DNA from 3 places in the Streptomyces sp. NPDC041129 genome. Region 1 is predicted to be linked to each of the others. Evidence: riboswitches for the same ligand, from Rfam matches in the RefSeq annotation. Region 1 holds a riboswitch; each other region holds the start of a gene.
What was found. Region 1 has a riboswitch for cyclic di-AMP ahead of ACZ6B1_RS16010 (transglycosylase family protein). Riboswitches for the same ligand answer to the same signal wherever they lie in the genome.
Positions count from the first base shown of each region.

Region 2: it holds a riboswitch for cyclic di-AMP, as region 1 does, so the genes downstream of both, ACZ6B1_RS31765 (M23 family metallopeptidase) here and ACZ6B1_RS16010 (transglycosylase family protein) in region 1, are expected to answer to the same signal.
Region 3: it holds a riboswitch for cyclic di-AMP, as region 1 does, so the genes downstream of both, ACZ6B1_RS09725 (C40 family peptidase) here and ACZ6B1_RS16010 (transglycosylase family protein) in region 1, are expected to answer to the same signal.

Region 1 covers NZ_JBVIYV010000004.1:86,215-89,478, forward strand. The annotation lists gene eno (phosphopyruvate hydratase) at 1-780, opposite strand, end outside; gene ACZ6B1_RS16010 (transglycosylase family protein) at 1,120-1,812, opposite strand; cyclic di-AMP (ydaO/yuaA leader) riboswitch at 1,817-1,989, opposite strand; gene ACZ6B1_RS16015 (transglycosylase family protein) at 2,166-3,197, opposite strand.
Region 2 covers NZ_JBVIYV010000013.1:85,307-88,570, forward strand. The annotation lists gene ACZ6B1_RS31755 (HPr family phosphocarrier protein) at 1-99, shown strand, start outside; gene ACZ6B1_RS31760 (GntR family transcriptional regulator) at 264-959, opposite strand; gene ACZ6B1_RS31765 (M23 family metallopeptidase) at 1,160-1,915, opposite strand; cyclic di-AMP (ydaO/yuaA leader) riboswitch at 1,928-2,091, opposite strand; gene ACZ6B1_RS31770 (M16 family metallopeptidase) at 2,337-3,264, opposite strand, start outside.
Region 3 covers NZ_JBVIYV010000002.1:322,605-325,868, forward strand. The annotation lists gene ACZ6B1_RS09720 (tellurite resistance/C4-dicarboxylate transporter family protein) at 1-236, opposite strand, end outside; gene ACZ6B1_RS09725 (C40 family peptidase) at 309-1,433, opposite strand; cyclic di-AMP (ydaO/yuaA leader) riboswitch at 1,442-1,614, opposite strand; gene pcrA (DNA helicase PcrA) at 1,898-3,264, shown strand, end outside.

The DNA.
Region 1 (3,264 bases):
GCCCTCGAAGAGGTACTTGCCGTCCTTGTAGAACTCGGAGGCGGCGACGTCGAGCGCGAGGGCGATCTGCTCGCCGGGCGCGTAGCCGGCTTCCTTGACGGCCTCGAGGATGAGGTCGAGGGCCTCGCGGTTGGAGCCGAGGTTCGGGGCGAAGCCGCCCTCGTCGCCGAGGCCGGTGGACAGGCCCTTGCTCTTCAGGACCTTCTTCAGCGTGTGGTAGACCTCGGTGCCCCAGCGCAGGGCCTCGGAGAAGGACTCCGCGCCGATCGGGGCGATCATGAACTCCTGGATGTCCACGTTGGAGTCGGCGTGCGAGCCGCCGTTCAGGATGTTCATCATCGGCACCGGCAGCAGGTGCGCGTTCGGGCCGCCCAGGTAGCGGAACAGCGGGAGGTCGCTGGCCTCGGAGGCGGCGTGCGCGACGGCGAGGGAGACGCCGAGGATGGCGTTGGCGCCGAGGGAGCCCTTGTTGTCGGTGGCGTCCAGGTCGAACATCGCCTGGTCGATCAGGCGCTGCTCGGTGGCGTCGTAGCCGACCAGCTCCGGGCCGATCTGCTCGATGACGGCGAGGACGGCCTTCTCGACGCCCTTGCCCTGGTAGCGGTTGGGGTCGCCGTCGCGGAGCTCGATGGCCTCGAAGGCACCGGTGGAGGCACCGGACGGAACGGCGGCACGACCCGTGCTGCCGTCGTCGAGGCCGACCTCGACCTCGACCGTGGGGTTGCCTCGGGAGTCCAGGATTTCCCGGGCTACGACGACGTCGATGGACGGCACGAGCATCTCCTTCTTGGATGTGACGCTGGAAGTGCGGGGCGGGGTGCCTTACGGCTCTGCCTTGCGACTAGAGCCTAACCGTCCAAGGGGCGTCGGCCACCGACCGACCGTCCCGTGGACAGGGAGACGGTACCCATTGTTCCTGCCCGGAACAAAGGGGTCCGGGTGAGGTCCCGCGAACGAAGAGGGGAAGGGCCGGGGAAAACACAGCCCCGCCCCGGTGCGTACGGGGGAAAACGCACCGGGGCGGGGAGCCCGTGGGGGACGGGGGGAATGACCCTCACGCGGCCTTCAGCCTGGGGGACGGCCTTGTGAGGGCACTGTGGTTCCGGTCGGAGCCAGGTGTCACTTCAGGTGCAGCTGCTGGCCCGGGTAGATGAGGTCGGCGTCCTCGACGATGTCCTTGTTCAGCTTGAACAGCTTCTGCCAGCCGCCGTCGACCTTGTGCTTCTCGGCGATGGTGCCGAGGGTGTCGCCCTTGACCACCTTGTACTCGCCGTCGCCCTTCTTGACCTTCTTGCCGGTCGGGGTGGTGACGGTCTTCTTCGCGCTCGCGGCCGGGCGCTCGCTGGAGCGGGAGGCGGCCTGCTGGTCGGTGGAGCGGCTGGCGGTGCTACCCGAGGAGGTGCTCTTGGAGGAGCCGCTCGGGGCGGAGCCGTTGTTGGGGGTGCTGGACAGGCCCTTGCCGCACACCGGCCAGGCGCCCTTGCCCTGGGCGGCGAGGACCTTCTCGGCGACGGCTATCTGCTGGGCCTTGGAGGCCTGGTCGGCCTGCCCGGCGTACTGCGTACCGCCGTAGGCGGCCCAGGTGGAGGCGGAGAACTGCAGACCGCCGTAGTAGCCGTTGCCGGTGTTGATGGACCAGTTGCCACCGGACTCGCACTGGGCGACCGCGTCCCACTCGGAGGTGGTGGCGGCGGAGGCGTTGCCGGCCGCCATCAGCGGGGCGGCGACGGCGGCGCCGGTGACACCGGCCAGCGCGATGGCACGGGTGGCCTTGGACGGACGACGGTGCTTGCCCTTGCTGGAGAACAGCATGGATGGATCCCCTCACCGACGCCTGCGAGGTGAGCTGTCGGGTTCGGGCCGGTTGAGTTGCCCGGCCGCGGGCCCGCTTTCGCGGGCCGCGGCTCCACCCCTAGCCGGTTCCAGCGCGACCGCTGGTTCCGGCACTTACCTTGGGTCCCCCGCTCCTGCCTACGGCGCATTACGCGACGACTGTTCCCGGGCGGCCGCTGGCAGGATTCGGCGTTGCGACAGCCGGGGCTCGTGGTGACGAGCGGTCATGACCGTAGACACGCGATCGAGGGAATTTCAAAGACGATCAGGGCTTCTGAGACTCATCCCACACTTTCCCCGAAACGGACATCGACGACCAATACGGGCGTCAACTACCGCTGCTTTTGGCCCGTTTCGCTACCGACTTCCAGGGTCTGACCGGCGGAGATGTGGTTCGGGTCGGCGCCGATGGCCTTCTTGTTCAGGGAGTAGAGCTCGTGCCATCCACCGTCCACGTCAAGGGAGTCGGCGATGGAGGCCAGGGTGTCGCCCTCATGCACGGTGTAGGCGTCCGCCCCGCGGGAGGCGTGCTTGCCCGACGAGGCGGCGCTCTGACCGTTTGTCACGCTTTCGTCCGCACTACCCCCGCGGTGACGTCCGCCACTGCTGAGCGCTCCGGTGTCGACGAGGCTCCAAGAACCGCCGGTCTGCCATGAATTGTCCGAGTCCTCCACAGCGGGTTCCGCGGTCGCGGACTCGCTCCCCTGCGACGTCTCGGCGCTCGGCGATGCGGATTTGTCGGACTTGGGGGCATCCGTGCTCTTGCCCGACCCCTTGGAACCGGCACCCTTGTCCGCACCCGAGGGCGACTTGTCCGCCGAGCCCGAGGAGGAGTCGGGCGACGAGGAGGAATCCGGCAGACCGGACGAGTCGGAATCATCGGTGGAACCGGACGAGTCCGTGGAGCCGGAGGAGTCGCCCGACTCGTCCTGGTCCGCGTCGGACTTCCCGGAGCCCCCGACACCCGTGTCGACGTCCAGGGATCCGGAGTTGGAGGTCAGACCGGAGAGCAGGGCACAGGTGGTCCAGGGCGTGGTGCCCTGGTCGGCGAGGATCTTCTCGGCGACGGCGATCTGCTGCGAGCGGCTGGCCTGGTCGGCGGTGGCGGCGTACTTGGTGCCGCTGTAGGCGTCCCAGTCGTCCTGTGAGATCTGCAGCCCGCCGTAGTACCCGTTGCCCGTGTCGGCGCTCCAGGAGCCGCCGCTCTCGCATTCGGCGACCTTGTCCCAGGTGGTGCCGTCGGCCGCGTTGGCGCTCGCGGCGCCGAGGAGCGGGATGGCGATGGCGGAGCCGGTCACTCCGGCCGCGACGAGAAGAGCCGGAGCCTGACGGGGGCGACGGTGACGACCGTTCCCGGAGAGCATGCGGAAGCCTTTCGTGCGACAGCGGGACCGGCGCGGCGCGTAATGCTCGGGCCGCGCTGATGGGTGA
Region 2 (3,264 bases), on a different contig from region 1:
ATCGTCCTCGCCTCCGACGCCGAGGGCGCGGACATCGCCCTGGACCGTCTGGCCAAGCTGGTCGCCGAGGGCCTCGAGGAACTGCCCGAGACGGTCTGAGCGCGAGCTCACGAGAAACACCGGAGCCGTGCCACCCCTTTCCGGGCGGCACGGCTCCGCCGTTTCACCGGCCGAATGGGTCGCACGGGAAAGCCGCACGGGAAATTCGGGCAGCGGAAATACGCCGCCCCAGAATTCCCCCCTCTTTGTATACGGCCCTCGTGTTAATGCCGCGGGCCCGACATGTTTACAGGATGTTGCGAAGTCCTCACACGGTCCGGGCGGCCCTCGCCGCCGGAAAAGCGCAACCGGTGCGCGACCGTCGCGCGCTCGGTGTGCAGAGCCGTGAGCGCACGCGCGCGTTCGCCGTCGCCGCGGGCCACCGCGTCCACGATCGCGCCGTGCTCGGCCCAGGAGTCCACCGGGCTCGGTGGGGCCGCCACCGCGTACATCCAGGCGATCTTGTGCCGGAGCTGGGTCAGCATCGATGTCAGCGAGGGGCTGCCGGATGCCTGGGCGAGCGTCTCGTGGAACCAGCCCCCCAGCGCGCGCAGATCCTCGCTGTTGCCCCTCCTGGCCCGCTCCTGGCCCAGCCTGACGAGGCCGCGCAGCACCTTCAGATGGGCCTCGGTGCGCCGCTGGGCGGCCCGGGAGGCGCCGAGCGGCTCCAGGAGCATGCGCATCTCCAGCAGGTCGGCGGCCTCCTGATCGGTCGGCTCGGCCACGCACGCGCCCGCGTGCCGCCGGGTCACCACGAAGCCCTCCGCCTCCAGGGTGCGCAGGGCCTCACGGACGGGGACACGCGAGACGCCGTAGCGGCGGGCCAGGACTTCCTCGGTGAGCCGGCCGCCGCGCTCATGGACACCTGCGACGATGTCGTCCCGGATCGCCGTGCACACCGAGTGCGCCGGAATACGCATGACCGACCTCCGCCTTAATCCCCGTGAAACGCCGACGATGGACGTGTTGATCCGTGACTCTATTCCAAGGGAGCGGAATTTCCGACGGCGAGCCGGAATCCATGCATACTTTTTGGCCGGACGGCTTGACGGACGCCCTCGAAAACGGCGAAAGCCCCGGCTCGGTGAGCCGGGGCTTTCGGTTGTCCGCGCGGGAGGGGTCAGACGTTCACGCCGTGCTTGCGGAGGTAGGCGATGGGGTCGACGTCCGAGCCGTACTCGGGGCTCGTGCGGGCCTCGAAGTGGAGGTGCGGGCCGGTGACGTTGCCGGTCGCGCCGGAGAGGCCGATCTGCTGGCCCGGAATCACCTTCTGGCCCACCGTGACGCCGATGGACGACAGGTGGCCGTACTGGGTGTACATGCCGTCGGCCATCCGGATCACGATCTGGTTGCCGTACGCCCCGCCCCAGCCGGTGGAGACGACGGTGCCGGCGCCGACCGCGTGCACGGAGGTGCCGCTGGCGGCGTGGAAGTCGATGCCCGTGTGCGAGCCGGAGGACCACAGGGAGCTGCTGGCCTGGTAGGCCGTGGAGACGTACGAGTGCACGATCGGGGCGACGAAGGCGTTCAGGCGCTTGCGCTCGGCCTCACGGGCGGCGCGCGCCGCGGCCTCGCGTTCCCTCTTCGCCTCGGCGGCGGCCGCCTTTGCGGCGGCCTCCTCGGCCGCCTGGCGCTCGGCGGCCTGGGTCTGGGCGGCGGCCTGCTCGTCGATCTGCTCGGCGACCTCGTCGCTCACGCTGATCACCGGCGTGAGACCGGTCTGCTCGACTGGCCTTTCCGCGGCGAGCGCCGGGGAGGCCGCGAGGGTGCCGATGACACCCGTGGTGGTGAGGGCCGCTACACCCGCCGCCTGAGCGGTGGTGCGCTTGACGCGGCCGGGCTTGCGGTGCTTCCCGGAGGCGCACATGAACGCCATGAAGTGGCTGGTCCTTTCCTTCCCTCTCGCCTACCGGGTTAGCTGACGGGTTCGGAGCAGGAAGGTCTCCTACGGACCCCCTCGCTCGCGCGCGGGCGTCCGATTCACCCCAGGGACTGCGATGGGTCCCCGGCTCCCCTGGCTCGCGCCGTACGGGGACTCGGCGATGACTGTCCGGTGCCGCGGGCGCGGCGCACTGCCTGACGGACAGCCCGGACGACGCTAAGCGGCCCGGTCTTCGGCACCCAAACGGATCCGGTCTTTTGTAGCGCATCCCACAGGGCAGACAGGCAACCTCCGCCTCAATTCGGACATTCGAACAAGGGCGGCTCCCCCGTTTCGGGAAGGACCGCGCACGCAATGGGGACCTGACGGCCCGTCGGCCGCGAGGTCCCCACGCGCGCGTGACGCCGTACGGCCGCTACTCGGCGGTGACGACGGTGACTTCGCCGATGCCGAGCGCCTTCACGGGCTCCTTGATCTGCGCCGCGTCACCGACGAGGACCGTCACCAGGCCGTCCACGGGGAAGGCGCTGACGACCGCCGCGGTGGCCTCCACGGTGCCGGTGGCCGCGAGCTGCTGATACAGCGTCGCCTGGAAGTCGTCGGGCAGGTGCTGCTCGACCTGGTCGGCCAGGGTGCTCGCGACGGCCGCCGCGGTCTCGTACTTCAGCGGCGCCACCCCGACCAGGTTCTGCACGGCGACGTCCCGCTCGGCGTCGGTGAGGCCCTCCGCCGCGAGGGTGCGCAGCACCTTCCACAGGTCGTCGAGCGCCGGTCCGGTGTTGGGGGTGTCCACGGAACCGCTGATGGCGAGCATCGCGGCGCCGGTGCCGTCCGGGGCGGACCGCAGGACCTGACCGAAGGCGCGCACGCCGTAGGTGTAGCCCTTCTCCTCGCGCAGCACGCGGTCCAGGCGGGAGGTGAGGGTGCCGCCGAGGCAGTAGGTGCCGAGCACCTGGGCGGGCCACACCCGGTCGTGCCGGTCGGGGCCGATCCGGCCGATGAGGAGCTGCGTCTGGACGGCGCCGGGCCGGTCGACGATGACGACACGGCCGGTGTCGTCGGCGGTCACCGGCGGCACCGGGCGCGGCTCGGCGGGGGTGCCGGACCAGGCGCCCAGGGTGTCGGCGAGCAGCGCGTCCAGATCGATGCCGGTGAGGTCGCCGACCACGACCGCGGTCGCCGTCGCGGGTCGGACATGACGGTCGTAGAAGGCGCGGACCGCGCCCGCGTCGATCTTCTCGACCGTCTCCTCGGTGCCCTGCCGCGGGCGCGACATGCGCGCGGCGGCCGGGAACAGCTCCCTGGAGAGCTCCTTGGCGGCGCGGCGGGAGGGGTTCGCCAGC
Region 3 (3,264 bases), on a different contig from region 1:
GGGCTCTTCGCCTCGGCCAGCCACAGCGGCCGCTGCGTCACCAGCCGTACGGCGAAGTCGGCGGCGAGCGCCACCCAGGCGAGGCAGGCCAGCCACAGGAAGACCAGCGACACCGCCTCGGGACCGGTCAGGTGCAGACCCACCGACACGATGCCGCTCGCCATGACGGCGGCCCCCGCCGCCGGCGGTCGCCCCGCCCACCACGTACGCAGACAAGAGAAGCCGGGCATGGGCATGCGCCCGATGCTAGGGAGCGGCGACGCCCGCGCCCGCGGGGCACGCGCGCGCAGGGCCCGAAAAGAGCACCGTCAGGCCGGACGCACCACCCGGTGGACGACCGACTCGCCCGCAAGGTGGACCGGCTCCTCGCGCACGTACGCACCGGGGCGCGGGGCGTGGATCATCGTTCCGTCGCCCGTGCACAGACCCACATGGCTGTTGTCGTTGTGGAAGAAGACCAGATCACCGGGGCGCGCGTCGGCGAGCGGGACGGCGGTGCCCATGGCGGCCTGGTCACGCGCGGCACGCGGCAGGGTCACGCCGGCGGCCTTCCATGCGGCCTGGGTGAGGCCCGAGCAGTCGTAGGAGCCGGGCCCGCTGGCACCTGAGACGTACGGCTTGCCGATCTGGGCGCGGGCGAAGGCGATCGCCTTCTCGGCCTTGGTGACGGGGGCCGGCGGGGTGACGGCCGGCACGCTCACCGGCCGCGCCGCGGACCGCGGCCGCTCCGGGGCACGGACCGGGACCGAAGGCGGAGCCAGGACCGAGGTGAGAGCCGGATCCGGAGCGGGGATCGAGCCGAGAGCGGGGTCCGGAGCCGGGACCGCAGGAGGAGCCGGAGCCGGGACCGCAGGAGGAGCTGGAGCCGGTTCCGGGACCGGAGCCGTCCGCCGGGACAGCAACTCGCGCGCGGTGGCGAGCTTGTGCTGGACGGCCGCCTTGGCCGCCTTCACGTCGTACGGCGCGGTGACCGGCGCCTCGGGGGCCCTGGGGGCCTTCCCGCGCTCGGCCGCGCCCTTCACCCGGGAGGCCAGCCGGTTCATCAGCCGGCTCTGGGCGAAATGGTCCTCCGGGTACTCCGCGAGCAGCGAGCCGGCCGCCTCGGGAGCCGCGGCGAACGGAGCCAGCCCCTCGCGGGCCTTCGTGAACAGGCCCGGCCGCCGGACGGTCTCCCCGCGTGGAGCCTCGGCGCGAGCCCGCTGCACGGCCGCGGGTTCCTCCTCCGGGTCCGCCCTGCGGTACAGCTCGTCGATCTTCTTCTCGATCTCCTCCACACTCGGCCTGCCGTCGCCCGTGGAGGAGGCGGAGGCCGAAGCGGCCCCGGCCGTCTGGGACAGGACGGCCACGGAGGTGAGGGCGGCGGTGGCCAGGACGGGGGTGCGGATGCCCGTCCCGCGGGTTCCCGGGGGACCCGGCTTGCGGTGCGACGCCAAGGGTGGCGACTCCTTCCAACGTGCCGCCTACCGGGTTAGCTGTCGGGTTCGGGCGGGTGGTTCGGAAGGGTTGCCCTACGGCGTCGTCCCGGGCGGGAGTCGGCCGATTCACCCCAGGATCGGTGGGTCCCCGGCTCCGGCCGCCGCGAAGGGGGGGCACCGGACTCGGCGGAGGCCGCGCGGCCCGGCGAGGTTCGCCGGTGGGGGTCGTGCGGCCTGACGGCAACCTAGCCAACTCGTGTGACTCCTGTGAAGGTTGCTGTGCCATATGTCCGATACATTTCCGTGACCCGGGGCCGGTTTCATACGCGCGTGACAAGGCGCTTTCGCTGTGTGAGGAGTTCGGCAGCCCCCTTCGCGCGATGGCCGACGCGCCGGCACGGCGTGCTGTCGCGGACCTCACGGGCTCCGACTTTCCGGTGCCGGGACCGGTTGTCGGTGCGGCCCCCTAGACTCGTAGAGCGATGAGCAGCCTCTTTGACGACAGCTTCCTGGCGGACCTCCAGGCCCCTCGCGGGCACGCGGAGGAGCCCCCGCCGCCGCCCGAGGACGATCACGCTCCGGAGCCCCTTCCGGACGATCTGTTCGGCGGGAAGTTCGACGTGCCGCCGGACCGGGACACCCACTACCGCGACGGCGCCCCGCGTCCCGTGATCGACCCGGACGCGCTGCTGCGGGGGCTGAACGACAACCAGCGCGCCGCGGTCGTACACGCCGGCTCGCCGCTGCTCATCGTGGCCGGCGCGGGCTCCGGCAAGACCCGTGTGCTCACCCACCGCATCGCGCATCTGCTCGCCGCGCGGAACGTGCACCCGGGCCAGATCCTCGCGATCACCTTCACCAACAAGGCCGCCGGCGAGATGAAGGAGCGGGTCGAGCAGCTCGTCGGCCCGCGCGCCGGCGCGATGTGGGTGATGACCTTCCACAGCGCGTGCGTGCGCATCCTGCGGCGCGAGTCGAAGAGGCTCGGCTTCACATCGTCCTTCTCGATCTACGACGCCGCCGACTCCAAGCGCCTGATGGCCCTGGTCTGCCGCGACCTCGACCTCGACCCCAAGCGCTACCCGCCGAAGTCCTTCAGCGCCAAGATCAGCAACCTGAAGAACGAGCTGATCGACGAGGAGGACTTCGCCGCCCAGGCCACCGACGGCTTCGAGAAGACCCTCGCCCAGGCCTACGCGCTCTACCAGTCACGGCTGCGCGAGGCCAACGCGCTGGACTTCGACGACCTGATCATGACGACGGTCAACCTGCTGCGCGCCTTCCCGGACGTCGCCGAGCACTACCGCCGCCGCTTCCGGCACGTCATGGTCGACGAGTACCAGGACACCAACCACGCCCAGTACGCCCTCGTACGGGAGCTGGTGGGCACCGGGCAGCACGACGAGGACGTACCGCCCGGCGAGTTCGACCTGCCGCCCGCCGAACTCTGCGTGGTGGGCGACGCGGACCAGTCGATCTACGCCTTCCGGGGTGCGACGATCCGCAACATCCTCCAGTTCGAGGAGGACTACCCGGACGCGACGACGATCCTGCTGGAGCAGAACTACCGCTCCACGCAGACCATCCTGTCCGCCGCCAACGCGGTCATCGAGCGCAACGAGTCCCGCCGCCCGAAGAACCTGTGGACCAACGCCGGCCAGGGCGCGCGGATCACCGGCTACGTCGCCGACACCGAGCACGACGAGGCCCAGTTCGTCGCCGACGAGATAGACCGCCTCACCGACGCGGGCGAGGCGAAGGCCGGGGACGTCGCCGTCTTCTACCGCACCAACGCCCAGTCCCGTGTCTTCGAAGAGGTCTTCATCCGCGTCGGCCTGCCCTACAAGGT